2 linked regions of the Magnetococcus sp. PR-3 genome follow. The protein of the gene in region 1 interacts with the protein of each later gene in a pairwise test. Links are inferred from orthologs where the notes say so. Each region holds a gene or a part of one and is shown on either strand. Other genes may lie near its edges. The genes, in order: V5T57_RS01795 and lpdA.

Region 1 (15,641 bases):
CGGTGATGATAAAGCCAAAAAACCACATAGCCGCGACTCTCAGATATTCAAAGAATTATTGATTCGATTGCCGATGTTTGACCATGGCTCGATATTTACGGAACTGCATCCACACCAGCCCCACCACAAAAACCAACAGGGCAATACCACTGAGTACGGCAAAGGCTACTTTGATAAAACCCATCGCATCCATTAGGCCAGTGCCCCCCCACAGGATGAACCACTACCGGCTGTGCACCCCAAACAGTGTTCGGCAATCACCACCCGTCGTTTAAGCAGATCCTCCACCGTTACTCCCCCTATCTGCTGGCTCCCAGGTAGATTAACCGGCATGTTGAGCGCTAGATTGAAGTCACAGTCAAACAGAGTTCCATCCCACCGTACACTCACCTGATGGCGGCACATTAACCCCTCGACAGTCGAGGGATTAAAGGACTCCCGCAGCAGCCCCCAATAAGCCTCTTCCTTACCTTCCCGACGCAGATCTGCACGGAAACGACCAATGGGCATATTGGTAATGGTAAGCAGGTTGCTAAAGCGAATACCAAAACGATCCCACAGCTGTTTTTTGTAATCTTGCTCCAACTGGCACTGAGCTGGGGGAAGAAAAGGACCACCGGGGTTGTAGACCAAATTCAGCGTACTGCCCCCCTCGACCCCATAACCAAGACCATTGAGTCGCTTCAAGGCGGTAATGGCCCCCTGGTACACCCCTTCACCCCGTTGGCGGTCTACATTCTCCTCCAGATAACAGGGCATGGAGCCTACCAGATCAACCCCTTGCTCTTGTAACCAAGGGGCCAGATCTTGCCACTGGGGTTCATTATGAATCACCAAATTGGTGCGCAACTGAACTGCCACATCCCGGGCACGCAGCGCTTTGATAAAAGGCTGGATATGGCTATTCATCTCCGGGGCACCACCGGTGATATCCACTTGCGTGCAGTTGGACTGTTCAACCAGCGCCAAAACATGCTGCATCACCGTCCAATCCATCTGCTCTTTACGGTTGGGGGCTGCTCCAACATGGCAATGGCTACATTGCAGGTTACAGGTCAACCCCACATTTACCTGGATCAGGTCCAGCGAGGCGACATCCATGGTTGGTGTACCGGTGTGCTGTTTCAATACCGTGGAGAAAACATTCATACCATGATTACTTTCTGTTCAATCGACATCATCAACCCTACCGGTGATGGATACTTAGTCGGATATAGCGGATGATTCTTACAAAATTTTTTCTAAGAGACCTTAATCTGGATCCAATCCAAGATCGCAGTTGGCAAGACCCGCTGCAAAGCAGCAAACAAATAGGTGGGGGTTGTCACCGGATAACGCCGCTTGGGTCGATCACTCTCCAGGGCGTGGATAACCCGCTTCAACACCGCTTCAGGCGGCAGCTTAAAGGGTACATGCTGGGCATCTTGCAAGCGGGGCAGTTGGGCATCATAAGCGGCCCGGTGCACACTACCCTGATGGTCAATCCATCGCTGAAAAGCCAATAAGGCATTGGCGTTAATACGACTATGGATCGGACCCGGCTCTACTAAGGATAGATAGATACCCGTCCCTTGTAGTTCCAAGCGCAATGTATCGGTCAGACCTTCCAGTGCAAATTTGGTCGCATTGTAGGCCCCACGGTATTTCAGTGCGGTAAAACCTAGGATAGAGCTGTTTTGGATAATACGTCCATAACCTTGGGCACGCATAATGGGGAGAACATGGGTGGTGAGTTCATGCCAACCAAAGAGGTTGGTTTCAAATGAGGCGGTCAGGCAGGCACGGCTAAGATCCTCTACCGCACCTGGTTGGGCATAGGCACCATTGTTAAACAGGCCATACAGCTCACCCTCTGTACGGTTGAGCACCGCTTGGAGTGAACCGGTAATACTCTCTGAATCGGTCAGGTCCAGTAAAAAGGACTCAAAGCCCTCTCCACGCAGCCGTGTGACATCCTGTTCCTGACGGGCCGTGGCAAAAACCCGATAACCCCGATCTTTCAGGCCATGGGCCACACAGGCACCAATACCGCTGGAACAACCCGTAATTAAGATCGGACGCTGCGCCCGATTGGCTGGGGGCATAGACATGGGGTCAGGCTCCTTTTCATCAATAAAGAAGCCCGAAGCATAGCAGAATCAGTGCACCGCTTCACTGCCTTGAAGCTCGTTAAGGATCTCTTGCACCATAGGGTCATCCACTTCAGGAACCAGATCCCAACGGGTGACCCGCTCGATCTCCTCTTTAAACAACTCCTCCATGAAGAGCCGGTCCAGATGCATTTTCATCTCCTCTTGGGTGATGATGGGCATGGGGGGACGCGCAGAGATGGCGGTTTGATCCTGTTTACTGATCTCTTCAACCGCTTGGGCTGGTGAAGGATCGAGCAGGGAATGGGTAACGGCAGGATTGTTAGACAGTGGCATGATCAACATAATTGGTACTCCCAGTTTTAAACGGTACCCGTTTTTTTTGCAGTTTCTGGTGATGCATCCCCTTTAATGGTTGTGACTGAACCGGGGCTTACACTACACTCACGGGGACCTTCTTATCTCTATCTATCGGCATTCAGCCCGGATCGCTTTAGCACAATGCTTAATTATCTCAACCGTCTTGGGGTTAACGAACATATCATCCTCTCTGCCATCGCCATTATCATTGGCGTAATGGTGGGCTATGGGGCGATCTTGTTTCGTACACTTATCGAAGGATTTCAGCACCTTTTCCTTGGAAGTGGTACCGAAAATGTTGGACAGCTGGTCGCTGGCCTAGAGTGGTGGCATGTGGTACTGGCCCCCATGATTGGTGGTGCCCTGGTTGGCCCTCTCGTCCATTTTTTCTTTCCGGGTTCTCGCGGGCATGGCGTACCAGAGGTGATGTCCTCGGTCGCGTTGCATGGCGCGAAAATGAATCTTAAGGATGGTGTGGGTAAAATGTTGGCCTGCTCCCTCTCTATTGGATCCGGCGGCTCGGTCGGCCGGGAAGGTCCTGTGGTACACCTGGGTGCGACCTTGGCTTCATGGTTTGGTGGCCGCCTGCGTATGTCGACCAAGCATATGCGTACCATGGTGGGCTGTGGGGCTGCTGCGGGTATTGCGGCATCGTTTAACGCCCCCATTGCTGGGGTGATGTTTGCGTTGGAGGTCATTTTAGCCGACTACGGTTTGGCAACCTTCTCTCCTATTGTACTTTCATCGGTTATTGCCACCGTTATTGCCCGACTGCACCTGGGCGATTTTCCGGCCTTTATCGTACCCCACTACACCCTGGTCTCGGCCTGGGAAATACCCGCTTATGTGGGTTTGGGGCTGGTGTGTGGTATTGCCGGTATTCTGTTTATGCACACCCTCTTTAAAACGGAGGATGTGATTGGCAAGATTAAAGCCCCCCGCTGGATCAAACCCATGTTTGGGGGTTTGGTTCTGGGTCTGATCGCACTGCAATTTCCTCAGATCATGGGTGTGGGCTACGACACCATGAACAAAGCCCTGTTGGAGCAGATGATCGGCCCCACCATGTTGATGCTGGTTTTTGTCAAGATTATGGCGACCTCCATTACCCTGGGCAGCGGCTTCTCTGGTGGTGTGTTCACCCCTAGTCTCTTTTTAGGGGCTATGGTGGGTGGGGCTTTTGGTACCTATGCCCATGCACTCTTCCCCGCGATTTCTGCAGGCCCCGGTGCCTATACTTTGGTTGGTATGGGGGCTATGGCTGCTGCTGTTTTGGGGGCACCCATTGCATCGATTTTGATTCTGTTTGAACTGACGGGTGACTACCGGATTATGCTGGCCTTAATGGTCGCTTCTATCGTGGCGACGCTGTTGATTAATCAGGTCTATCGGGACTCGGTATATACCAAGGCCCTGCGCCGAAAAAATATTGATCTATGGTCGGGGCGGGAGTCCGGCCTACTCAGACACATACCGGTTAGCGCCATTATGAAGCGCACCTTTGAGATGATCCCCGACAGTATGAATATTCGAGATCTCAAAGAAAAAATTCATCGAACGCGAGAAGAGAATTTTTTGGTGGTCAATGACCAAGGAGACCTTAAAGGCATTGTCTCTTTTCAGGATATCCGCGGTGTTGCCTTTGAAGAGGGGCTGGAAGATCTGGTCTTGGTGCGGGATATTGCAACCCGAGAATTAATCACCGTCACCCCCAGCGATAATCTATATGATGCCTTCCGCCGCATGGGTTCGGGCAACGTGGAACAGTTGCCGGTGGTCAGTGAGGATAACACCGCCCAGGTTCTGGGTATTATCACCAACCATGATGTGATCCAAGCCTATAACCATGCACTGCTGGAGCGGGAAGCAGAAATGATGGATAACCGTTAAACGGTTTACTCTTCTAGGCTTGCGTAACGGGTGTGACACTCGACCCATGATGCATGAAAAACGGATATACGATGGCTGGCACACGGCCTAACCCCTTTGTGCCAGCCATTTATGAAAGATCTGGTTAAAAAACCATCCAACGCTCATACCCTGGGTATACGGCCACCAAGGTCGATCCCCAGACCCTCCATCACATCTATTTCAAGGGTTTTGGATCTTGGCAACGATCCAAACGCACGAGTACCCCATGGATCATCCGATTTTGCAGAACCTTAACCAACCTCAGCTGGAAGCCGTTACCACCACGGAAGGACCCCTTATGGTCCTGGCTGGGGCTGGATCCGGTAAAACCCGCGTTTTGACCCGGCGCTTGGCCTGGATTATTCAAAATGAGCGGATTTCACCAGAAGAGGTCCTGGCGGTTACCTTTACCAATAAAGCCTCTAAAGAGATGCGGGAACGGGTACAGGAACTGCTGCAAAGTGATGCGCCAGGACAGGCTCACCGTTTTTGGATTGGTACCTTCCACGGTATGAGCGCCCGTATGCTCCGGCAGTTTGCCGACCGTTTGGGGTTTGGTCGAGATTTTACCATTCTCGACTCCAGTGATCAGGAACGCATGTTCAAACGGCTTTGTGAAGAGCTCAGTTTCTCTGACAAATATTGGACCCCCAAACGGCTGACCCATACCATTGGCCGCTGGAAAGATGATGGTATTCGCCCCCAAGATCTTACCGATCGGGAGATCCGCAAAGATTGGGAGCGGGATCGCATCCGCCAAATGTATGAACGGTATCAACAGGCCCTGCAACAGAACAACGCCATGGATTTTGGCGACCTATTGGTGCATTGCCTCAATCTTTGGGATCAAGAACCAGAAGTGCTCACACACTTCCAAAACCGCTTCCGCTATATCCTGGTGGATGAGTATCAGGACACCAACCATATCCAGTACCGCTGGATCAAAGCACTGGCAGGGGAACGCCATAACCTTTGTGTGGTGGGTGATGATGATCAATCCATCTACAGTTGGCGCGGGGCACGTATTGAGAATATTCTGAAATTTGAAGAGGATTTTCCTAAAACCAAAACCATTCGGTTGGAACAGAACTACCGTTCCACAGGGAATATTCTCAAAGCTGCTGGTGGGTTGATTAACCATAACCAGGGCCGTATGGAAAAAAGCCTTTGGACCGAAGATGCCCAAGGCGATACGATCCACTTTCTACGGGCAGAGAGTGGTGAGGATGAGGCCCGTTTTATTGCCTCAGAAATTCAAACACTCTGCCCCACCGGGGCCTATCAAAATGCGGCCATTCTCGTTCGTACATCCCGTCAAACCCGCTCTCTTGAAGAGGGACTCATGCGCTCAGGTATCCCCTATCAAGTTGTAGGGGGCTTACGCTTTTTGGACCGTGCAGAAGTACGGGATGCCTTGGCATATTTACGTGTGGTGGCGTCCAACCGGGATGATATTGCTTTTGAACGGGTGGTTAATGTTCCCAAACGGGGTATTGGTCCAGGCGCGTTACAATCCTTGCGGGAGATTGCGGCCCAGGAACAGTGCTCGTTATTAGATGCCGCCCGTTTCGCAGTGGACACCAAAGCCATACGCGGTACCGCCATTAAAGGACTCAGCGCTTTTATTAAAGTGATTGATGATGGCCGCAACCTGATCCATGAAGAGGTCACACCAGCCGAGATGCTGAATAAACTGTTGGCCTTTAGTGGCTACCGGGAGCATGTGCGGGATATGGAGAACGGTAGTGACCGTATTGATAACCTGGATGAACTGCGTAACGCGCTCTCCCGTACGGAGAGCTTACAGATGTTTTTGGAAGAGACCGCTCTCGCTACAGATATTCAGGACTCTGGCCCGGTTTCTGACCGAGTAGTGATCTCTACCTTGCATGCGGCTAAGGGGTTAGAGTTCCCTTGGGTCTTCCTGGTCGGAATGGAGGAAGATGTCATGCCCCATAAACTGGCCATGACTGAGCAGCCGGAAATTGGGTTGGAGGAGGAGAGACGTTTGGCTTATGTGGGCATTACCCGGGCCAAAAAGCGTCTTTACATCACCATGGCGCGCAAACGGTGGATGTACAACAAACCGGTGTTTCCCATCCCTTCCCGTTTTTTACAAGAGCTACCTCAGGATATTCTGGAAGATCGGGGTTTTGCGGTCAAAACCCGTCGGGGCGCTACGGGATCTTTGGCTGGTCTACCCGGGGGAATACCCAAAAAGCGCCCCAAATTTCCCATGCGCTGAGCCAATTTTGATTGAACATACCTAACCCCCACAGATCATAAACAGGTTTGCTTTACCAACGATCTGCGGGGAACAACGCCCTGACCAACACGGCAAGACAGAACGAGTATACTCTCCATGGCACATACACCCATCACCATTGTTGGCGCAGGTTTGGCTGGTTCTGAAGCAGCATGGCAACTGGCCCAACAAAATATACCCGTCCGTATTTATGAAATGCGACCAAACACCATGACACCAGCCCACCAGTCGGGAAACTGTGGTGAACTGGTCTGCTCCAACTCCTTACGGTCGGATGACCACACCAATAGTGCGGTAGGGGTACTGCACGAAGAGATGCGCCGGTTGGGTAGTCTGATTATGGATTGTGCCGATACCCACCGTGTACCGGCTGGCGGCGCCCTGGCGGTGGATCGTGATGCCTTTTCAGAAGCCATTACGGAAAAATTGGAACAGCACCCGCTGATTGAACTGGTACGTGAACAGGTCACCGTTCCTCCGGTTCATGAGGATAGCTATACCCTAATCACCAGCGGCCCCTTAACCAGTGGTGGACTGGCTGACTGGATTGAAGAACGGGTGGGCAAACGCATGGCTTTTTTTGATGCCATTGCCCCCATCGTTGCGCATGATTCCATTGATTTTAATAAAGCCTGGAAGCAATCCCGCTACGACAAAGGAAGCGGCAGTGACTACATCAACTGCGCCATGGATGAAGCGCAGTATAAAACCTTTATTCAAGCCCTTCTGGATGCTGAAAAAGTGGTCTTTAAAGAGTTTGAGGCCAATACACCCTACTTTGATGGATGTTTGCCCATTGAGGTGATGGCGGAACGTGGCTTCGAGACCTTGCGCTATGGACCCATGAAACCCGTGGGATTGACCAACCCCCATATGGAAGAGAAATCCTACGCCATTGTTCAACTTCGACAGGATAACAAGCTGGGTACACTGTGGAATATGGTGGGTTTTCAAACCAAACTCACATGGCCTGAGCAAAAACGTATTTTTTCAACCATTCCAGGGTTGGAAGAGGCCGATTTTGTCCGGTTGGGTGCTCTGCACCGCAACACCTTTATCAACAGTCCAGAGCTACTGACTGAATCCCTACAGCTTAAAAGCCAACCCAATATTCTTTTTGCTGGCCAGATTACTGGTGTGGAAGGGTATGTGGAGTCTACCGCATGTGGATTGATGGCTGGGCGGGTTATTGGCCATTTATTACGAGATGAAACCATTCAAATGCCACCTATTCTCACCGCGTTAGGTGCATTAATGAGTCATATTACCGGCGGCGCGGATGCCACACATTTTCAGCCGATGAACATTAACTTTGGTCTCTTCCCCAACTTTGAGCAACGCGTTCCAAAAAAGCAGCGTAAAGGGGCGTATGCACAGCGGGCCCTTGAACACATGGATGCTTGGATTGCTCAACAGAACGTAAAATAGAACCGCAGGACTCATGCCTATACATGGTGCAGGGTAGAGGCCACGTGTGTATGCCATTCCACCCTGCTGTGGCTGGACGGCTACCCACAGTGCTGTACGGGAGTAAGCAGCAAAGCGCCTGTATATGGCACGCTACGCCCCCAACATGGCAAACCCGGCAGGATCAACCCCCCCCCGCGATCCATCTCTTCAAACGCTTCATCAAAACATGCTTGAGCCAATATCTTTCAAACGCACGGAATGTGCCTTTTTCGAATGAACTGGAAGGTCTGGCGCTCTATGGCTGCCGCAATAGCATGCTCAAAACAACAATTAGAATTTGTGTACGGTATATCAGACGGATAATGGGAAAAACCATCTAACTTTTAGAGTCGTATGTTTTATGCTCTTCTTTAAGTTAAAAACGTTTCTTAGCAAAGCTATTCATCACAACAAAGAACACCATATACACAAAAATGGTGTAACCAAGCATGGTACCAAAATTACCTAAGAGTTTACCCCATGAGGCTTCATATCGCCCTAGGGCCGTCCAACCCAGTGCCAGAATAAACATAATTTTAAAGTAGTAATCACGCACAGTTCGAACAATAACTTGGAAAATAATACCAACAATAACCCCAAAGATAAATAAGGGCACAAACATGAGTGGAACACCAAAATCCACATAAGATTCGGTAATATAGCTAAATGCATGATTGGTTCGGTTACCATACCCCCCAGCAACCATAACACCTGCATATTTGCGTACTTTAAAGCTCTCTGAAAACAGAATGGGTTTGTCTGGGAAGAAAATCCGAGGCATAAAGATATGTTTCAACGCCCCAAAAATAAGCCCTCCATTTTCATGTGGAATGATGGACGGCACCCGTTCTACCACAAGGCTGGAATAATAAATTTCCCACATTCGGTTACCAAACGCAGCACTGGTCTCTTTAACTTCACTATCCGAGTGCCAGTTTGAAATAAGGTTACCAAGGACCGAGAGCTTATCAAGCTGTGTGTCAGAACCTGAAGACTGGTAGGACAGATAGTAGCGCCAATCACTTTTAATACCTGTCCAAATTGTGCCGACAGCTGTTGTCAATGCAATAAGGAATACCATCTGCAAAATCAACTGGTTCTGGAACTTTGAGCGTCTTGCTCCAATCATCGTATCAATAATAGCCACAAAGAACATAATCAAAGAAATACGGAAATCTGCAAAGAAGTTGGTCGCATTCCAGATCACTTCAATAAAAACAATCAACCAAACCCATAAATACTTTCTTTGTTCTAAAAGGCCCAGAAGAATCAGGTAAAGAACGCCAATTTTTAAACTGACAATCGCAACAACAGGCTGCGTCAATACAGGGACTGACCAAGCCAGTGAGATAATGATATTCTTAAAATATAAAATGAAAAAATTGAAGTATATTAGCAACTTAAATGACAAGAAGCTTTGTGGGTTTTTCTCCCATAATGAGCGTTTTTTGGAACCGATTGCCATTCCTCTATTAATACCTAACGAGAGGAAGACCAAACTGGCTAAGCCAATCATCACATAGGGGGCATAATCAACTTGTACAGAACGCAGCTCAATGCCTGTCAGGGGCATATAAAACAGGCCAAACGTAATTTGCAGCCACTGGAATGAAATGGCCAAAGGAAGAACGATTAGCCCTGGAACCCCTCGATAGGGCACAAACATCCAGATCAAGCCTAACGCCCACATACTAAATAGGGGTAGGAGTGACTCTCCCAAGGCTGAGAACAGTAGGCCTGTAAATGTAAAGATCAGCAAAAACAAGGCGAAAAACCTCTTACACAATCATTACAGGGCATAACATTTTTCAATCCTAACGTTCGCGTACATCTTGTATTTTTTCACCTATTCTGTTGATGACCATACCTTAGGGTGAGCATTGAATATTATGGGAATGAATGAATAATGGATGCAAGGGTACGTCACGCCATGCGGTAGAACTAAGCTCGCAACGTATCCTTTTAATAAGATGCAACATTGAAACCAAAGTGTTGGCAACCTATGATTCCACCAAAAAGCCAGTGGCATAGTATTTGTTTACATGATCCTGATGTGATATGAATCAATAGCGTACAAGCCTATAATCGAATTATTTTATCTTCTATCTATTATATGAATAACCTGATCTTGTTATTTAGTTAGGTAAAGTTAAATGATATAGAGCTATAACAGAATGATGGATTGTTTCTGGTGTATCAATAAATCACTTTATACGCACAACTATCCTGATATCACTTCTTGGAAAAGTATAATGGATACTCTCCCCACAGAGCGACCTATTCTTGTGTTAATGGGTTTTAATGTCATTGTTTCTGGTGCTGAAAAAATGATTTTTCGTACCATTCAGGCATTAACCTCATCTGGCATGCCGGTTCATGTCATCTTGAATAATTGGAAGCATGATACCATGGATACTGCCATTGAAGAGGCGGGTGGAACATGGCAGGAGGGTCCATATAATTTCCGACTTAGGCGAATTTATCCCAAAGTCAGTGATTATTTTAAACTCTTTTTTTATTTACTCAGACTTAACTTTTTTTTGCTTCAACAGCTTCTCAAACATCGCCCTAGATCTATTCTTATGAGTAATATCGCAGACGCAACAGCGGCATTACCCGTACTTGTGCTCGCAAAAATTTTAGGCATACAACTGATCCTGCGGAGTGATAATGTCCCGTTTGGCAAACGTTTTTACCAATTATACTGGAAATATGTTCTTGCTAAAATAATGGATAAGGTGATCGGCGTATCTCAATTTTGTTTAAACCGTTTACATCAGGTCGGGGTACCTACCGATAAGTCGGTGTTAATTTATAATGTACTCGTGGATGACCGCTTTAAATCAACATTCAAACAACCTCATAAAAACACCACGCTGGAAATTTTATATGTCGGACAAATTCTTAAAGATAAAGGCGTGTATACGGTCATTCATGCCGTTATGCACCTTCTTAAGCAAGGGTATCCACTGCATTTAACCCTGGCAGGTCGTATTCCTGATTGGCCACAAAGCCATGTGGATGCCTATAAGATGATGCGCGACACGGTCACTCAAGCAGGCTTTGATCAACAGATTCAATTCATTGGTGCATCCGATAACATTGCCCAATTGATGGCACAAAGTGACCTTCTGCTTACAGCCCCAACGAATGAAGAAGCGTTTGGGTTGGTGTATCTTGAGGCCATGGCACTGGGCTTACCGGTGGTCACATTTAACCGGGGGGCCATTACTGAGATTGTGCGACATGATGAAACAGGGTGGATTTGTACCGAGGAAAGCTTAGAGAGCCTTATTGAAGGCACACGTTATGTCCTGGATCATCCAGATCGTCGCCAGTATTACAGTGAACAGGCCAGACATATTTTTACCTGCTCGGACCACCCTTTTTCAGAAACACGTTTTCAGATCGATACTTACCAACTTTTCACAAAGCCATAACACCGCATGATTGCCGACCAACACTGAACCTTTACGCTGTAGAATGCACATTACCCAGCATACAGAGTATACTGCTAGCTGCTACTAAGCGGGGCTCAGCGGGCCATTACACTTCCAGAAATTTAGGGAAAGTCGTTAAATTCCGGCACCCACCATTTTCAATCACAACCACATCCTCTAATCGTACCCCACCCCACTCTGGATAATAGAGACCAGGCTCCACCGTTACAACATGGCCAGCCTCCATGGTCATATCACGAATAGATATGCGTGGCACTTCATGAATCTCCAACCCTAGGCCATGCCCTGTACCATGAAAAAAGCCCCGCTGTTTGCCATCCTCTCCTGGCCCGGTTGGAAAACCTTGTTCGGTAAACGCGTTGGTAATCGCCTCATGCACAGCTTTACCAGAAACCCCGGCGCAGAGCATAGAAAAGGCAAGATCCTGGGCTTGACGTACACATGACCACGCTTTTTTCAACACATCTGGAGCTTGGCCCCGACAGACGGTACGGGTCATATCCCCCCAATAGCCACTCGTTTCATGACGGGGGAAGACATCCATAATGATCGGTTGATGGGCGGGTAGCGGGCCAAACCCCTCTTCATGAGGGTCAGAGCCTTGTACACCACCAGAAACAATGGTGTGATGCGGCATAGCACCATGTTTTACCAGCGTGGCATTGATCTTAGCTCTTACCTTTTCAGACGTTAACGGCTCCCCTTTATGGTAGAGCCAACCATCATCACCAATCTCCGCCATATGAATAAGATCGACACCAGCCTGCATGCCTTTGCCCGTTATTTCTAGCGCTTTTTCAATGGCCGCAACTTCATCATCCCGTTTTAAAGCCCGCTCAGGCCAAAATGAGCCCATAACAGGCTTAACACCAACCCCTTCATGGCGTAACACATCCGCAATTGCTAGAGGAAAGTCCCAAGGGGTGGTTACATCTCCGATGGAGAGCTTTTTAAGAAACGCAGCAACAAGATCCCCTTCACTGGGCTGGCCCTCTGCGTGAATCTCATTATAAAAAGCCCGTACATCGGCCAAATCATGAATATGATCAACATTGGCACTACGACGTGCTCGGTCGATCTCAAGGGCAGAGACGACAATATGGCTTTTGCCCTGGGGGCCCCCTTCTTGAACAAAAAGAAAAGGGTCTGGGGCAAAAAAACCCGTAGCATAGAAGAGATCAGCACTGCTTTCACTATCAGCATAGATCAATCTGGCGGGGTAGGCTTCCATGGCATCACCAAGTTTTCTGGTTAAACGTAACGTTTTAAAAATTCTATCGAATGGACACAATCTCTCATTATTGCAAGGCCTCAAACCTCTCACCGTACTCAAACGCAACAACAGAGCAAAAGCACCATAGGTGGTTATGGGAGACACTAACCTTTATAGACCTAAAGCAGGGGGGAAGCGAGGCCAAGCGAGATAGAGGAGAAAATGAAATGCATTCTGCAGACGTTGATCGACCAACTCTTATAAAAAAAGCCTGGGAAGGCTCAGCCGCTTCCCAGGCTATATATCTTCTACATGTCAAACGGTTTAGGCTCGCTTGAGTATTTCAGCAACAAGCTTTTCAATGCCTTCACCAGCCTCAGCAATCGAGGCCGCACACATATAGGCTGCGGTAGAAACAATATTGTTTTGTTCATCAATCACAATTTGCTTTGCACCTGTTTCAACATGCTCATTACCCATCGCTCGGATGGCTCCAGCGGTACCTTCATCATTACCAATGGTCAACTTAACACCCCGGTCTGCCAAAATTTTAGAGATGACGGCAGGGGTAATACAGATCGCACCAATGGGTTTTTTAGCATCGTACATGGCATTGACCAGTGACGCTAAATCTTCATCAACCGTGGCATCTGGGCCATCAAAGGCAACGGTTGAAAGGTTTTTTGCCATCCCAAAACCACCAGGAATGATTAACGCATCCAGTTCAGAGATCTGCACTTCAGCAATGGTCTTAACATCACCACGGGCAATACGGGCGGCCTCTACCCGTACATTACGAGTCTCGGCCATTTCATCACCTGTTAAATGATTCACCACATGGTGTTGATCTTTGTCTGGTGCCATACAGACCACTTTGATACCGGCTTTGTCCAAAAAATAGAGTGTCAATGTAGCTTCATGGATCTCAGCACCGTCATAGACACCACAACCAGACAAAACCACGCCAATGCGCTTAGCCATTAACTACTCTCCTGCAGGTCAAATTCAGTTTATCACAATAAAAAAAGTGCCCCCTTATGTAAGGTGCACTTTTTTTTATAAAGAACTTAAGACTTGGGTTTGGCGCTAAAGCGGCTATCGTCAGCATCTCGTGGAAGGCCAAAGAAGTTATGATACTTCTTACCTGTAAAAAGCTTCCACTTTTTGAAATAACGCTCTGAATGACCCCGCTTAAGGCCAATGACCATGGCTTTGAAAGAAAAAAGGGCAAGGGCAGCGATCAGCACAAAATTCAGGATTTCCATCATGCGTCCTTAACAGCTATTGAGCATTTGCATGGGTATTGTGTTTGTAAACCTGTCTATCCTACACAAGTCGTTTCCGTTTGCAAAACGACAATGGCGTGAATTGAAAGATATAACCGATTTTTTCTGTTTCATTCGGTCAATGGAACCACGGATAGGCTTATAGACCCTACCGATACTGCATTATAGACCTAATCAACCCATATCCGATCTTACTTTACCTTCACAAGATCATGGATATTGGCCATGTAAGTCACGAAGCAGCATATGGTTCGACCGTTCCTCTGTCTTGGGTCAATACGAGACAGCAGGTACTAAACGCTTACCATGGGTACTTCACGGAGAGTGTACTATCCTCAAAATTTACAGAGATCTAGACTATGATTAAGGTATGAAGATCTAAAGAGACAACAGACACAATCCGATCTTAAGTGTAGAACATTATTTTGATCTTTTTCTTAACCCCATAGGTATGTTTTTCAAACATTAGATAAAACAATACACTTACCCCTAAACAGATAGCAGAAACACCTACAAAAGTGAGAATGGATATAAAATTCACGGTTGATGCATTGGGGATCCACTTTTTAAAAATTAATAGAACAATGGGATAGTGCACCAAATATAGCGTATATGAAAAAGCTGACAGCTTACTCCCATAGGCTTCTAGTGCTACAAGCCAAGCTTTCTGTGGTTTCATCACCACCAATTGTTGAATGAATAAAGCCATACCCATCGCTAAATAGAGCAACATAAAATCTTGTGTAAATATAAAGCTGTTAAACGTTACGACTGAGACAGATTTAGACTCAGATGTATACTGACTTCCTACTGCAGAAAATAGAATCAATACTACTGCTAATATTAAAACACGAGGTGAATACTCTTTAGGTTTAACAAGATAAGCGATACCACCAATACCCCAACAAAACAGGTATATGGGATTAAGCTGAACAAAAACCGATAACACCATGGTAAATAAAATCAAATAAACGACTTTATGATTGGCTTTAACAACCATCAAACCAGCAATACCAATCAACATATAAAACCATGTTTCGTAGGCCAAAGACCATAATGGTGCATTACCCCCAAAGGAGCTAAAAAAAACATTCTGTAGACCAAATATATTACCCATAAATACTGATAGATAAATGTCAATATCTAACACATATGCAATCAAACCCGATAAAACCAAAGCAGGAATGAGTGGAAGTAAAATCCGTACGGCTCGATCAAGCAGATAATCTCCAAAGTTGAATGTCTTTTTCTGGATTCTTTCAATGGCCATACCCAAAACCAGAAAGCCGCTTATAACAAAAAAAACAATCACAGACTCAAGGCCTATACGTGTTAACCCATAAAAACCCATCATAAATACAGTTTTTTGCTGATCTGGGAGGCTACCAAAGTCTACAAAAGCTAAACCACGAACATGTACGAACATTACAGACAATGCGGCTAAAAATCGTAACCAATTTAGCCAATAAAAATGCTTCTTCGTAGAATCCGTGGACATATATACTCTTTCACCAAAAGCTGTAAAAACCGTATCTATTCATCAATTGAGTCACATGAATGACCTGTTTAAATATTTTCTTCCCCGGTACATTAGCCTAAAAGATC
Region 2 (15,586 bases), on another replicon or contig:
CCAGTGCATCGTGCGCCATCTGAACACCCGATATACCACTTTCTGCCAGATCTACGTCATAACCAAACGATGCCAACATGCTGTGTAAAACACGGCGGGATTCCGCATTATCATCAACCACCAATACCCTCAACCCAAGTGGCATAGGCTGTCGCTCTGGGGTATGGGTAATGTCTGTATGGCAAATGTGGCTATCCAAAGAGAAGTGGAAACGACACCCCTGCCCTTCCACACTCTCGACCGTCAGCTCCCCCCCCATCATCTGTACAAGGTTACGGCAAATGCTTAAGCCCAACCCCGTGCCGCCATAACGCCGGGTTATCGAATCATCCGCCTGCTGAAAAGGTGCAAAAAGCGACTCCATCTGAGCGTGATCCATACCTATGCCCGTGTCGCGCACTTCAAACGCCAGCGTAATATCATCACCACGCTTGGCGGCCAGTTCTACCGTGAGCACCACCTCGCCCTGTTCGGTGAATTTAATGGCATTATTGACCAAGTTGGTCAGCACCTGATTAAGCCTGAGAGGATCCCCCATAAGGGTACCTGGTACATCCGGCTCCAGGTTAACAATCAGCTCCAACCGTTTTTCCTGCGCTTTCAGCCCTTGCAGGCGCATCATACGGTTAATCACCTCTTCTAACTGAAAAGGGATCTCTTCTAAATTAAGCTTACCTGCCTCAATTTTGGAGATATCTAAAATATCATTAATAATGCCCAGCAAGGTATCAGCCGCAACTTGGATATTGCCCAAATAGTCCCGAAGCTGGGGCTCCACCGCAATACGCTGCGCCAAGTGGCACATACCGACAATGGCATTCATCGGCGTACGGATTTCATGGCTCATATTGGCCAAAAAGCTGCTTTTGGCCCGGTTGGCCCGGTCCGCACTCTCTTTGGCTCTCGCCAAGGTCTCCTGATCCCGCTTCATCTGGCTAATATCTTCCTTGATACCAAGATAGTGCGTAATCACCCCATCAGGGGATCGCACCGGTGATATCGACACACGCTCCCAAATCAACTCCCCATTTTTTGTCCGGTTCAGGAACTCCCCAGTCCACTCACCACCCGCCGTGATCTGAGCCCATAATTGGGTATACTCCTCCTCACTTGTATGACCAGATTTGATTAAACGGTTGGTTCGCCCCACAACTTCTGAGGCATCGTAGCCACTACTTTTACAAAACGTGGGGTTTACATACTCAATGCGACCATCCAAATCCGTAATGACCACAGAGACCGGAGTCTGCTCTACGGCACGATGAAGTTTAGAGAGCTCCTCTTCAACACGCTTACGCTCCTCAATCTCTCGACTTAAACGGCGGTTCCATACCATCACCAGCGCCAACACAATGCCAACAACCAGCAGAATGCTCCCCACCACCTTCCACAGATAAGCCCAATCCATGGTTGTTTCAGTTCTTGGCCGCAGCCAGCTTTGAATGATGGCGTGCTTCTCCGCCTCAGGAATGGATTGAATAATTTTATCCAAAATATGACGTAACTCAGGCCAATCCTCACGTACCCCAAAGGCCAGATCCAACTTAAAATCTGTAGGGGTCACAACATGCAGGTTCTCCAACGAGAAACGCTCCATAGCCATATGAATGGCTGGAATACTGTCCAGATGAGCAGCGACCTCGCCTCTGGACAGTGCCTGCATGGCCTCTCCACTTGACCCAAAGGCTCGCCACATAACCCAAGGATACTGTTTGGCCAGCATGGAGATATCCAACACCCCTTGCACAACGGATACGGTACGCCCCTTTAGATCGACAATCCCTTTCACTAAAGGCGCATCTCTATGCATCATCATCACCAGAGGAAACTGCAGATACGTGCGGGTACTCAACATTTGGGTGGTGTTCGCCTCCACCGGCGTCATGGCCGCGACCAGATCCAAACGCGCCCTTTGTCGCTGAAGATCAGAGGAATCTTTTAACGTAATGGTTTGCATCTCTGCTTTAAGATAGCGGTCCAACAGAGCGATGTAGTCCGATGCAATACCACGATGAAAGCCTGCCCGATCCCGATATTCATAGGGTGCACGGTTATTTTGCACACCTAAGCGGAGGGTAGGATGCGCTTGCAGCCACCGTTTTTCTTCTTCCGTCAGAACCAGTTCATTGGGGTTACCCACCTCCCCTTTAACCCAGCGTGCCGCCATAGCCCGTTTTTGTTCAACCGAGATTTGATCCAACCCTTTTTGCAAGATCACTTGCAGGGTTGGCCAATCCTTACGGACCCCAATGGTATTAATGGACCGGCTAATGGAAACCAGCGCCATCTCTTGCACATTGGTAATCAACTCCTGCTCTAAAAGATATTGCGCCACAGCCCGGTTACCCACATAGGCATCGGCCTCCCCTTTAGAGACGGCATAAAGCGCTTCTCGGGTATTAGGGCGCACCATAAGGTGTATGGAGGGAAAGTGTTTCATCAACATCCCCGCCACAAAGAAGCCTTTTTCCACAACCACAGTCTTGCCCTGTAAACTTTTAAGACCCGCTATATAGGGGCTCTCTTTATGGGCAAAAATGGCGTGAGGGACACTGAGATAGGGTGAGGTAAAATGAAAATAAGGGGCTCTAGCCTCTGTGGGGGTAATCCCCATAACAGCATCAAGCTTTTTGTTTTTCACACCATGATAGATGGTTGACCAATCCCCAGGGTGCAGATGTAAGACGCCCCCCCCCAACATGGCATCCAAGGTTTTAACCGTATCTGCCCCAATCCCTTGGGGTTGCCCCTTCTCATCGGTAAAGTCCATAGGAGGCCATGCCTCCATAATACCAATTTTGATCTTGGGGTTCGCTTTCAACCACGCCTGCTCTTGCGCCGTGAGTTTAAGCGGGGAGATCGACTCTTTGGCTCGTTTTTCTGTCAGTGCGTTTTGGATCGGTAGCCAACGGTTAAAAATGGCCACCTGTTCGGCCTGGGTGATGGTGGCCAAACCTTTATTAAGAATCCCCACCAATAAGGGCCAATCTTTACGAACCCCAAAGCGCTGGCCATTGAGCTTCATCTCATAAGCCGCGGCCACCTTTAGATTACTTAAACCGATTTGACGGATCACATGGTCGTTTACCCCGACCACCCCCACATAGGCATCGGCCTGACCAACAGAGACCGCCCGCAAACCATCGGCCGCAGTATCGACCATAAAGGGTAGAATATCGGGGTAAGCATTGAGCACTTTATTAGAACTAGAATATGCTTTGACCAAAGCAATGCGCTTACCCACCATATCTTCCGCAGAGGTAATGGAAACCTCATCATTACGGGTCATAATGACCAACGGTGTGGGTAGATAAATAGGGGTAAAATTCAGAAAACTCTCACGTTCAACGGTGTGGGATGCCGTTGCGATTACATCAATGGTGTGGTCTTTGGATCCTTGTACAATCTCTGGCCAGCTTAAATCAGGTACAGCTTGAAAGGTAAGCCCCGTGCGCTCTGAGACGATGGATAAAATATCTAAGGCAATCCCCTTAAAACCCTCACCATCTTTAAAGCTGTATGGGGCATAACCACCATCGACACCAACACGTACAACGGAGTGTTGGGCCATCCAAGCCTGTTCTTCCTCACTTAATGTCACGGGGGAGGCCATGGCGGAGGAGACACAAACAAGCACCCATAAACTTAAAATGGCACGAACAAACATCTCACCCCCTTAAAAGTGCTTCGACAACCTATCGCCCACCAAGCAGGTTTTAGGGCCGTGAAAACAGCTTTCGGTTATTTTTTCCCTCCAACACCCTCCTCTACTTCACCATGTTTATGCCTACTTTCCAACATTTGATCACAATAAAAACAACCCCGCACACATTGACCATTGGTTTTTCCCCTGGCAAAAACCCGCGTTCACGACACTATGTTTATACAGTTTTTATATGTATTTAAAGACAAGCATAACACAAAATTCTACTAACAACCCTTTTGTACATTTTCATGTGTGTTGTTAAGCATACTTACCTTTTTTACTATTCTTTTGCATAGCAAAATCAATTTTACTTAAAAAACAGCCAACTCTGACCCATTAAAAGAAGCCACTTATATAACCATTTACGAATAATCGAAACGATAAATAGGCTGCATTCATCATAAGCTTACCTATCACTCAAATATATATACGTTAAATTTGGTCAATACTTGAATTTTGGTTTTATTAAATTTTTTAATAACATTGCAGATAGTGTTGTTTTTGGTATCATAACCCCATCTTTTATACAGTTAATCGTATACCGGTGTGAATAGCGGGTATTTCGTATAAAGGGCTATTGTCCAATATACTTCCGATTAACCGAATAACCGCCTCATCTATGTCGATTGCGAGGTTACAGACCATGGCAGGCCAGTTGGATGCACTCCTGAACGGAACCAATGCTGTCTATATTTCCGAGCTCTATGCCCGTTACCTGGAAAACCCCAACTCGGTGGATGCCGCCTGGGCGGGGACCTTTGCTGAGTTAACCGAAGAGGATACCCCGGAGATCTTTAAAGAGATCCGTGGCGCCAGCTGGTCCAAGCTGGAATCTGGCGTGGTTGGTAAGGCCCTGGATCGGGAGCCTGAAACCGCCACCCCCAGCCATGATCGCTTTGTGCAAGGCATCACCCAAATTGCAGGTGGGGACCCCGCACAAATTCGACGGGCTACCTTGGACTCTATCCGTGCCTTAATGATGATCCGCACCTTCCGTGTGCGTGGCCACCTTATTGCCGACTTTGATCCACTGGGCCTTGAAGCACGGGAGCATCATCCAGAGCTTGATCCGGTCAACTACGGCTTTGCCGAAGAAGATATGGATCGCCCGATCTTTATCGACTATGTCTTGGGGTTGGAGACGGCCTCTTTAAGACAGATCCTGCGTCTGCTCAAAGAGACCTACTGCGGCACCATTGGTGTGGAGTTTATGCACATCCAGGAGCCCGATGAAAAATCCTGGGTGCAGCGTCGAATTGAGTCAATCCGTAACCGTACACACTTCACTATTAAAGGTAAGCGCACCATCCTGGAGCGTTTAACCCAATCTGAAGGCTTTGAGACTTTTTTACAGTTAAAATACACCGGCACCAAGCGGTTCGGCTTAGATGGTGGTGAGGCTCTGGTTCCGGCCATTGAGCAAATACTGAAACGTGGGAGTCAGCTGGGCGTTAAAGAGGTTGTGATCGGCATGGCCCACCGGGGTCGTTTGAACATCCTGGCCAACGTCATGCGCAAGCCCTACTCCGCCATTATGCATGAGTTCCAAGGGGGGTCGAACAACCCGGAAGATGTGCAAGGCTCTGGGGATGTCCGCTATCACTTAGGTGCCTCGGCTGATCGGGTTTTTGATGATAAAGAGGTCCACCTCTCTTTGACAGCCAACCCCTCCCACCTGGAACTGGTTAACCCTGTGGTTCTAGGTAAGGTCCGCTCCAAACAGGTTCAGCGTGGTGATACGGCTCAGCGCCAGGTCATGGGTATGCTCATGCATGGTGATGCAGCCTTTGCTGGCCAAGGCTTGGTCCCTGAATCTCTGGCCCTATCCGGGCTAAAAGGTTACCAAACAGGGGGGACTATCCACCTGATTGTTAACAACCAGATTGGGTTTACCACCAACCCCCGAAACTCCCGCTCCTCCCCCTACCCTTCCGATGTGGCCAAGATGATCCAGGCGCCCATCTTTCATGTGAACGGGGATGATCCTGAAGCGGTTGTTCATGCGGCACGTATCGCCATTGAATACCGCCAGGAGTTTGGTAAAGATGTGGTGATCGATATGTGGTGCTACCGTCGCCACGGACACAATGAGGGGGATGAACCCTCATTCACCCAGCCCATTATGTACCGCACCATCGCCAAGCACCCCACCACCCGTGAGGTCTATGCCCGTAAGCTGGAAAAAGAAGGGGTCTTAAAAGAGGGCGAAGGTAAAGAGATTGTGAAGGACTTCCACAACGAACTTGAAGTGGATTTCCAGGAGGCGCAGTATTTTCTTCCCACCACCGCCGATTGGCTGGATGGAATGTGGAAGGGTGTCTCCAACCAGCGTGGTGAAGAGGAGATGCACCAGCATAAAACCTGTGTGCCCGAAAGCACGCTACGCGAGGTTGGCAAGACCCTATATACGCCACCTTTAGAGTTTGCGGTTCATCGCAAAATTTTGCGTCAGCTACGCAATAAAGAAAAAATGTTTGAAACCGGGCAAGGTTTTGACTGGTCCACCGGTGAAGCTCTAGCCTTTGGCACCTTACTGGTGGAGGGGATTCCCGTTCGCCTGTCAGGTCAAGATTGCGGACGTGGCACCTTCTCCCAACGCCACTCGGTACTCATTGATCAAAATGATGAGTCCCGCTATGTGCCATTAAACCGTATTCGCTCTCTACAGGCAGACTATGAGGTCATTGATAGCCCACTGGCTGAAGCTTCGGTCCTAGGGTTTGAGTATGGCTATGCCTCGGCAGATCCCCATGCGCTGGTGCTGTGGGAAGCGCAGTTTGGTGACTTTGTTAACGGCGCACAGATGATTATTGACCAGTTCATCAGTTCTGGTGAATCCAAGTGGCTGCGTTTAAACGGTATGGTCATGTTGCTCCCCCATGGTTTTGAGGGACAAGGTCCTGAGCACTCCTCAGCACGTCCTGAGCGCTTTTTGCAGCTATGCGCAGAAGACAACATGCAGGTGTGTAACCTGACGACGCCAGCCAACTACTTCCATGCGCTACGTCGCCAAAACCACCGTAACTTCCGCAAACCATTGGTGATCTTCACGCCAAAGTCTCTGCTACGCCATAAGCTGGCGGTCTCTAAAGTTGATGACTTTGTCAGTGGCTCTGCCTTCCAACGTGCCATACCTGAAATGGATGAGTTGGTTGATGGTGAAGAGGTCAAACGGGTTGTGCTCTGTACCGGCAAGGTCTACTACGATCTTCTACAGGCGCGCCGTGATCAGAAGATCGATGATGTGGCCATTGTCCGGGTTGAGCAGCTCTACCCCTGGCCACGCAACGCCATTATGCAAGAGATGAAAAAGTACCCCAATGCAGAACTGGTCTGGTGTCAGGAAGAGCCCGCCAACATGGGGTACTGGACGTTCCTTTACCAACGTCTGATCCACCTGATGGAAGATCTGGACACCAAGCAGCGCCTGCCCATCTATGCCGGTCGTCCGGCATCAGCCTCTCCTGCGACAGGCCAGTCCAGCAAGCATGTATTGGAGCAGGAAAAGTTGGTCAACGAAGCTCTTTCCGTACCCTTGAAAGAGATCCCACAGCCGTTCCGCCGCAGAGAGACGGCTATGGTTGAGAAATAAGCTGGTTCACATGTTTGAACTTGTAACTGATAACTGAAACGAAGCGTTTTACCCATAGAAATCGAGGCTGATCATGGCAACGGAAATCAAGGTGCCCACACTTGGTGAATCAGTAACCGAAGCCACCGTAGTACAGTGGCTTAAACAGGTCGGCGAGAGTGTCGCAGTCGACGAGCCCCTGGTGGAGTTGGAGACTGATAAAGTCACAGTGGAGATGCCCTCTCCTACTGCTGGCGTAGTGACCCAAATTCTCGCTGATGTGGATGCCGATGTGGAAGTTGGTGCCGTACTCTGTTTGGTCGATGCCGACGCCACAGCCGGAGCCCCTGCACCAGCGGCTGCCGAACCTGCACCTGCCGCAGAACCAGCGGCTGCACCCGCCGCTGCACCGGCCCCAGCCGCTGCGCCAGCACCAGCACCCGCAGCAGCTGCACCTGCTGGTGCTCCCGCGCTTTCACCAGCTGTACGTAAGCTGCTGGCCGAGAATGGATTGGATGCCACCCAGGTACCAGCCACAGGGAGTGGGGGGCGTTTGACCAAGGGTGATGTGGTGGCCTTTATTGAGAAACAGGGCACGGCAGCACCAGCACCTGCTCCAGCACCTGCTCCAAAAGCTGCGGCGCCAGCACCTAAAGCTGCCGCACCGGCGGCCAAACCTGCTGTTGCACCCGCAGCACAAATGCCACCCGCTGTTGAAGGACCACGTGAAGAGCGGGTTAAAATGTCCCGCTTGCGTCAGCGCATTGCACAACGCCTTAAAGAAGCTCAAAACACGGCAGCCATGCTCACCACCTTTAATGAGGTGGACATGACGGCGGTTATGGAGCTACGCAAGCAGTACAAAGAGGTTTTTGAAAAACGCAACAGTGCCCGCCTTGGTTTCATGTCTTTCTTCGTGAAGGCTGCGATCTCAGGCTTGCAAGAGTTCCCTGCGGTCAATGCAGAAATTCAGGGCAATGAGCTGGTCTTTAAAAACTACTATGACATTGGCGTTGCCGTTGGCTCCCCCCAAGGACTGGTTGTTCCTGTTCTTCGAGATGCGGACACCATGTCCGTGGCAGGGATTGAATCCTCCATCTCCGACATGGGCAAGCGCGCCCGCGATGGCCAGCTCTCCATGGAAGAGATGACCGGCGGCACCTTTACCATTACCAATGGTGGTATTTTTGGCTCCTTGCTCTCCACACCGATCCTGAACACCCCTCAGTCGGCCATTTTGGGGATGCATAAGATCCAACAGCGCCCCATGGTTATGCCGGATGGTTCCATCCAAGCACGTCCCATGATGTATCTGGCGCTCTCCTACGATCATCGCATTATTGATGGTAAAGAGGCGGTCAGCTTCCTGGTTCGCATTAAGGATTGCATTGAGGATCCCTCACGCATTCTGCTCAACGCCTAATGTAGCACCGACCTTTCAGGTCATCTAACAAGGGGTTTTCACCAAGATTCCCCGACCCACTGGCCCTGGGAACCCGTACACAACCTGGGCCAGTGGACTTTTAATCCATGCACACCCCAAACGTGATTAAACGTGGTTAGGGTGATTCCGCAACAAGCGGATTGATATGAGGACGGAACATGTCTGATACCTTTGATCTTGTTGTAGTCGGTGGTGGTCCTGGTGGTTATGTTGCTGCCATTCGTGCGGCTCAACTGGGCCTAAAAACAGCCTGTGTCGAAAAACGCACCACTCTGGGGGGGACTTGCCTAAATGTTGGCTGCATTCCCTCCAAGGCACTACTGCAATCTTCTCATCATCTGGAAGTAGCCCAACATGAGATGGCCGACCATGGGGTTGAGGTCAAAGGGGTCAAGGCAAACCTGGCCGCTATGATGAACCGTAAGGATGAGGTGGTTAAAGGGCTGACAGGTGGTATCGCTTTTCTATTTAAAAAGAATAAGGTTACGCACCTAATCGGCAGTGGAACCATTGTGGATTCCGAGACGGTTAAGGTCACCGATGCCGACGGTAAAGACCAAGAGATCAAGACTGAGAATATTTTGATCGCCACAGGATCGGACGTTGCGACCTTACCTGGTTTGGAGATTGATGAAAAACAGATCATCTCCTCCACTGGTGCGCTCGCTTTGGCCAAAGTGCCAAAAAAGATGATCGTTATCGGTGCGGGTGTTATTGGTCTTGAACTTGGTTCTGTTTGGCGCCGCCTGGGTAGTGAAGTGACGGTTGTGGAGTTCTTGGATGGTATCTTGCCCGGTATGGATGGTGAAATCCGTAAAACCGCCCAGCGCACACTGACCAAACAGGGCATGAAATTTAAGCTGGGCACCAAAGTAACCGGCGCCAAAACCCTGAAAAAGGGCGTAAAGCTGACCATGGAGCCGGTTAAAGGTGGGGATGAAGAGGTTTTGGAAGCCGATGTCGTCTTGGTGGCGGTTGGTCGTAAACCTTATACCGAAGGTTTGGGGCTGGAGAACGTTGGGGTAGAGACGGATGCACGTGGTTTCATCCCTGTGGATCATGATCTGCAAACTTCCTGCGCGGGTGTCTTTGCCATTGGTGATGTTATTGGTGGTGCCATGCTGGCCCACAAGGCCGAAGAAGAGGGCGTTGCCGTTGCCGAATCTCTAGCAGGTCAGGTCGCCCATGTGAACTATGATGCCATACCTGGTGTGGTCTACACCCACCCAGAGATTGCCAGTGTTGGTAAAACGGAAGAAGCACTGAAAGAGGCTGGCATTAAATATAAGGCTGGCAAGTTCCCCTTCATGGCCAACTCCCGTGCCCGCGCCATTGGGGATGCCGATGGCTTTGTTAAAATTCTTGCCGATGCTCAGACCGATGCCGTGTTGGGCTGTCATATCATGGGCCCAAGTGCCGGTGACCTTATTGCTGAAGTGGTCCTGGCCATGGAGTGTGATGTCAGTGCAGAAGATATTGCACGTACCTGCCACTCCCACCCAGCATTGGGTGAAGCAGTAAAAGAGGCGGCTCTGGCTGTGGATAAGCGCGCCATCCACGCTTAAAAAGCACGATTAAGCAGATGACCCTGGCTTGACCAGGGCCATCTGTACTAGGTTGGCAGGGGGACGACTGCGTCCCCCTGCAGGTTCCCCTGCCAACCGTTAGAAATATAAGAGATTGATTAAAGGGTCGCCATGAGCCAGACACCCCATCTCAAGGGGGTAACCGCCCCCCGCCCACGCCCTGCCCCAACCCTGCAATCCGACGCACTGCGTGCTAATTTGCAACAGACTGCGGTTGGACCGGTCACCATACATGCAGACCATACCATTCTTTTATCGATTGTTGAGCGCTATGCGGGCATTCATCAGCCCCTGGAACAGTTACTTAAAGAGCTGAACCACCCCTATCGCAACTGGCGCCTTCTATTACCGGAATGGCGGGGGTTTGTTTTAAAAAACCTCGCCCGCTATATCAACCATGAGCAGGCAGCGACCACCGTTCCACTTATGGGTGAGCTGTTCTTCCAGGCCCTGGCCGATAGCAACACAGACCGGGAAATAGTCGCAGCCCTTAGCGCCATTTCAGCAGTGATGGATAAACTGGCACAAAGCATAACCCCAAAAACAGCGCCAGCCTTATCCCCCTATCTTAATCAACTTTTTTTAGCCCTCTACAACCTGCCTGATCGCTCGTTCCAACTACTGGCTCAGACACATAACCCGCTAAAACGACCCATCAAACAATTGATAAACCGGGGGCTGACGATACTACCCGCTGAACAGTGGCAGGCATCGGCTCTACTGTTGGAGCGGCTGCTCACCCAGAACTATGCGTTTTGGTTAACCCAGGAAGATCCCAGCCGTTTTGCCGAACAGCATGGCCCCGATCTGTTTAAGGCCATTAGCCATCCCACCCTGAAGAGCTATCAGGAACAGTTGGATCACATACGGGCAGAGCATGACCCAAAAGGGCCACAGGCTTTGGCCTTTTTACAATCGGCCATCTCTCTACCTGACGCCCATGATATGGTTCGCTTGTATGGTGAAGCAGGTAACCGGCTGAGCCAGGCCCTAAAAACAGAGGGGGATGAGACCCTTGAGCGGGCCAATGAGACACGCCGCCTTCAGTTTCTTTTTCGGATTTTGGAGAATGATGGGCTTACCCTACTCCATGAAAAAACCTTGCGGGAAGTCAACCAGGGACTGGTTAAGTTGGTGGGAATGGCACGTGGTCATGACGAGACCGAAGCCTTTTTTATTCGCACCTTCAACTCCCTCAACCACAATGTGGTGCACTATCCCCGCACCGCCCTACAGTGCATTGAAGCTTTAGGTAGTGAGGTCATTGAACAAGCCAAACCCAGACTGGTTGAGGTCTTTCTTTCACAAGCCGTACAGTTTGGTTTTCAATATAGCCGGGTTGAAGGGGTAGATGCGGATTGGAAGACCATCTCCAACCCTGCACACCTTTATAACATTCGGGCGTGGTTGGCGTTAATTAGCCAACACCCCAAATGGTGCTCAACCCTACTCTCTGCCTTAATCATCAACATTAAGCTAACCGGTACACTTATCCGTGATACGGATTTATTCCAAAAAGACATAACCAAATTACTGAACAGTGACATTGCCCCTGTCTATAACTTGGTTAAACAGTTTGCTCGGCTTTTACCGGTCTATTACAACGACATTGGTGCAGAAGGTGAACTTAGGGATGTCTCAACCCAGCTGGATGAGATTCATCACCGCCAAGATAAGCTGATCCATTTTTTGCGCAAACAGTGCCATGTGGAGAGCACCAACCTTATTGTTCATTTAACCGCAGGGATCATCACGTTTTGGCAGAGCAAAGCGCGCGCCCATATTGATCCACACTTGTCAGAGCCGGTCCGTATGGCGTTGCAGTGTGAGGGACTGTTTATTGAGGATGTTCATCAGGTCTTCAAGCATGTGTTCACCCAGCTTGATATTGACACCCCTCAGCCTCTGTTAAGCATCCCCATGGAGCAGATCACCCCCTTGGTGCAGGATATGGAAGGGGTGGAGGCCAGTGAAAAAGAGCGTGCTCTACTGCTGGTGCGTCTCTATCAACTGGTGGATCAAAAGTACAATCCAGGTTTTCAAGGGGCATTGGAACCCTTGGAGCGCATGGAAAAACGAGGACTGGGCGAAGTTACCCCTCTGTTAGCGACAATTCGTCAGGGCAAACAACCAGACCTACCTATGCTGCTGGATGCCATGGAGGCCCTGAAAGGTTTAATCCTCACGGATGAAATCTTCACCGCCCACGAAGAGGTTTTTCAAAAGCGTCACATCGCGGTGGGCATTCCTTCAGTCTATGGCCGTTACAGTGAACCAAAATTTGATGCCCTGGCCCTGACCTTCCGCCTGGAGAGCCAAGCAACATCCTTATTAGAAGGGTTGGCGGAGCATATTCCAGACGGTTTTGTCACCCGCGCCACCATTATTCAAATTATCCAGGACCTCTCCCTCTTCCAACGTGCCTTAAGATTAGATGGCATTAAATCCCGCAAACTACGCAATGATCTTTTGATTATTCGTTATTTTGTGGAGATGAATCAGTTTTCCTACCATCAATATCTGGACCTTTTCCGCTCTCTGTCTCAAGTGGTGCGGGAGATCATCTACACCTACTACACCTCACACCACAGAGATAATATGGGGTTGATCGTCCCCAACATGCCGACGGAGGCGATGCAGGTTAAATATGCCGCCCTTATTGAAGATGGGGATACCACAGGCAACTTGGAGCGGGTGAATGAGTCCTACATGCGGGACCTGATTGCCGAGACCTTCAGCTTACAAGCCCTGGATACCTACCTGGGACGTATCTTGAAGATGCTCCATCTACAGAAAGCCCGGCTACCTGAAGATCAGGCCCAGCAGATCCTTACTTTTGATCCAGGCAAGCTGTTCTGTCGCATTCATGACCCCAACATGGAGATTCTGCACCCCATCCATTTGGGAAATAAAGGCTACAACCTTGCCCGTTTGGTGGTTAATGAAGCACCGGTCCCCCCTGGGACCATTATTGGTACAGAGTTCTACCGCTGTTATGCCTTAATTCGCCACTACAAGCCGGCCTGGACCGACTTTATGGCCCGCCTGCGTGAAGAGATGGCTGAAATTGAAAACCAAACCGGTTTGATTTTTGGCAACCCACAACGCCCCCTGCTGGTCTCCGTGCGTTCCGGGGCACTTATCTCCATGCCCGGCATGATGCACACCATCCATAATGTGGGTATTAATGAAACCATTGTGGAGGGGCTGTGTGCCCAATCAGGCAACCCCTTCTTTGCTTGGGATAACTACCGCCGCTTCATTCAATCGTGGTGTATGGCCTACGATGTAGAACGGGGTGTCTTCAGCGATATTATGCGGGGTTTTAAACAGAAGTATGGGGTCAAAAAAAAGGGACAGTTCAATGCGGAGCAAATGCGTGCGTTAGCCCTAGCCTACCGCGAAGCTGCACGGGGCTTGGCCGTTAACCTGCCCGATGATCCCTGGGAGCAGTTGATCGCCGCCGTGGAGCGGGTATTGGACTCCTGGGATGGTGACAAAGCCCACCAGTACCGCGCCCTCATGGATCTCTCCGATGAGTGGGGCACCGCCGTCGTCATTCAAAACATGGTGTACGGCAATCTGCTACAGAGCATGATCACCGAAGAGAGTGGTGGTGAAGCCTGCCCCCGTGTACTCTCCGGTACAGGTGTACTCTTTACGGCGCACCCTTACCGTAAGCTCACCCAAGTTATGCTGTGGGGAGACTACACCCCTGGCAACCAAGGGGAGGATATTGTTGGTGGTTTGGTCTCTACCTCCCCAATCAGTGAAGAGCAATGTTACAGCGACAACCGAGATCCCAGTCAAACGTTGGAACTGCGCTTTCCTGAAATTTATAAGGCTTTACTCGAATATGCACGACATCTGATTTACGAGCGTGATTGGAACCATCAGGAGATAGAATTTACCTTTGACGGCCCAATGCGCGACAATCTACAGATTCTGCAAACCCGTAATATGATCACCCGCGAAAGTGTGCATTCAGTGGTCAGTGGCTTTAAACTGGATGGCCCTTTAAGTGAACATCTGGCGGGACAAGGCATTGGCGTACATGGTGGCGCACTCTGTGGCTTGGCTGTTTTTAATCTCGAACAGATTGAAAGTATGCGCGCAGAAAACCCGGATACCCCTTTGATTCTCATCCGTTATGATACGGTTAGTGATGATATCAAAGAGATCAGCCAAACCGAGGGACTGTTAACCGCCAGAGGTGGCCAGACCTCCCATGCTGCGATTGTCGCGGCCTCACTGAAAAAAACCTGTGTGGTGGGGTGTGAGTCTATGCGGGTATGGGAGCTACAAGGGTATTGTAAGCTTGATGGGGTGACCATTGAGCTTGGAGATCAAATTGCCATTGATGGCCATAACGGCCATGTGTTAACCGGTTGGCATGAGATCGAACGAAAACTCTATTAATTTAACCTGGGGTCGATGTTGTACAGAGACCCAGATCAGCAACCGTTGAAGACGGATGGGGAGCATCATGAAACTTGGCATCAACGGCATGGGCCGTATTGGTAAATTGACCCTGTGGCAGCACATTGCCAACCAAACCTTTGATGAGATCGTCGTCAACGTGGGCCGTGATGTAGGTAAAGGGCTGGAAGATCTGGCAGAGGTTATCCGCAAGGATAGTACCTATGGAAGCTTTGCCGCCTATCTCTACGGTTTTCGTGGTGGGGAGCCCATCACCCATATCGATAATGACGCAGGGGTCATGACCATTAACGGCACCCCCGTCACTTTTTTACGGGCCGCCCGTAACCCCAAGGATATTCCCTGGGGGGACTATGGCGTACGCTTGGTGGTGGATTGCACCGGTGCTTTTACCGACCCGACCGTTCCGGCAGATGCCCCCCGTGGTTCCCTGCGTGGTCACTTGGAAGGTGGGGCTGAAAAGGTTCTTCTCTCTGCACCCTTTAAGATCAAGAACAAAGAACTATCTATGCCGGAAGATGCCATCACCTGTGTCATGGGCATCAACAATGAGCAGTATGACCCCGCCCAACACCGGGTTATCTCTGCAGCCTCCTGCACCACCACCTGTTTGTCCTATATGATGAAGCCGATGATTGAGCATTTCGGCATCAACCGTATTCTCTCGGCCTCCATGGTTACCATCCACGCGGCTACCTCGAGTCAGATGGTGTTGGATGCCGTGCCAAAAGCAGGTGCTACTGACCTGCGTAAAAACCGTGCGGTTATGAACAATATTATCTTAACCACAACCGGCGCTGCCAAAGCGCTGGGTCAGGTTATTCCTGAGGTCTCCGAAA

The links.
Region 2: the proteins of V5T57_RS01795 (region 1) and lpdA interact in binary tests that used the Escherichia coli proteins (3 or more experiments, as listed by UniProt). The link is inferred for Magnetococcus sp. PR-3 from one-to-one orthologs.

Annotation. Positions count from the first base shown.
Region 1 is NZ_JBAHUQ010000002.1:28,544-44,184, forward strand. What follows is about bases 4,159-7,096. They hold V5T57_RS01795 (ATP-dependent helicase), read left to right. Parts: upstream 4,159-4,587; coding sequence 4,588-6,606; downstream 6,607-7,096. Other genes in these bases: V5T57_RS01790 (chloride channel protein), read left to right, coding at 4,159-4,340; trmFO (methylenetetrahydrofolate--tRNA-(uracil(54)-C(5))-methyltransferase (FADH(2)-oxidizing) TrmFO), read left to right, coding at 6,724-7,096. Also shown: V5T57_RS01765 (hypothetical protein), read right to left, coding at 1-28; V5T57_RS01770 (hypothetical protein), read right to left, coding at 56-193; arsenosugar biosynthesis radical SAM (seleno)protein ArsS, read right to left, coding at 193-1,149; V5T57_RS01780 (SDR family oxidoreductase), read right to left, coding at 1,242-2,090; V5T57_RS01785 (hypothetical protein), read right to left, coding at 2,139-2,435; more of V5T57_RS01790, read left to right, coding at 2,592-4,158; more of trmFO, read left to right, coding at 7,097-8,055; V5T57_RS01805 (hypothetical protein), read right to left, coding at 8,453-9,841; V5T57_RS01810 (glycosyltransferase family 4 protein), read left to right, coding at 10,251-11,516; V5T57_RS01815 (M24 family metallopeptidase), read right to left, coding at 11,623-12,768; isoprenoid biosynthesis glyoxalase ElbB, read right to left, coding at 13,075-13,731; V5T57_RS01825 (hypothetical protein), read right to left, coding at 13,818-14,018; V5T57_RS01830 (acyltransferase family protein), read right to left, coding at 14,443-15,534. UniProt on the Escherichia coli protein: A helicase with DNA-dependent ATPase activity. Unwinds DNA duplexes with 3'-5' polarity. Translocates on single-stranded DNA with 3'-5' polarity. Initiates unwinding more efficiently from a nicked substrate than double-stranded DNA.
Region 2 is NZ_JBAHUQ010000001.1:242,332-257,917, forward strand. What follows is about bases 8,200-11,082. They hold lpdA (dihydrolipoyl dehydrogenase), read left to right. Parts: upstream 8,200-8,879; coding sequence 8,880-10,286; downstream 10,287-11,082. Other genes in these bases: odhB (2-oxoglutarate dehydrogenase complex dihydrolipoyllysine-residue succinyltransferase), read left to right, coding at 8,200-8,700; V5T57_RS01010 (PEP/pyruvate-binding domain-containing protein), read left to right, coding at 10,419-11,082. Outside these bases: V5T57_RS00990 (transporter substrate-binding domain-containing protein), read right to left, coding at 1-3,667; V5T57_RS00995 (2-oxoglutarate dehydrogenase E1 component), read left to right, coding at 4,350-7,298; more of odhB, read left to right, coding at 7,372-8,199; more of V5T57_RS01010, read left to right, coding at 11,083-14,726; gap (type I glyceraldehyde-3-phosphate dehydrogenase), read left to right, coding at 14,794-15,586. UniProt on the Escherichia coli protein: Lipoamide dehydrogenase is a component of the glycine cleavage system as well as of the alpha-ketoacid dehydrogenase complexes.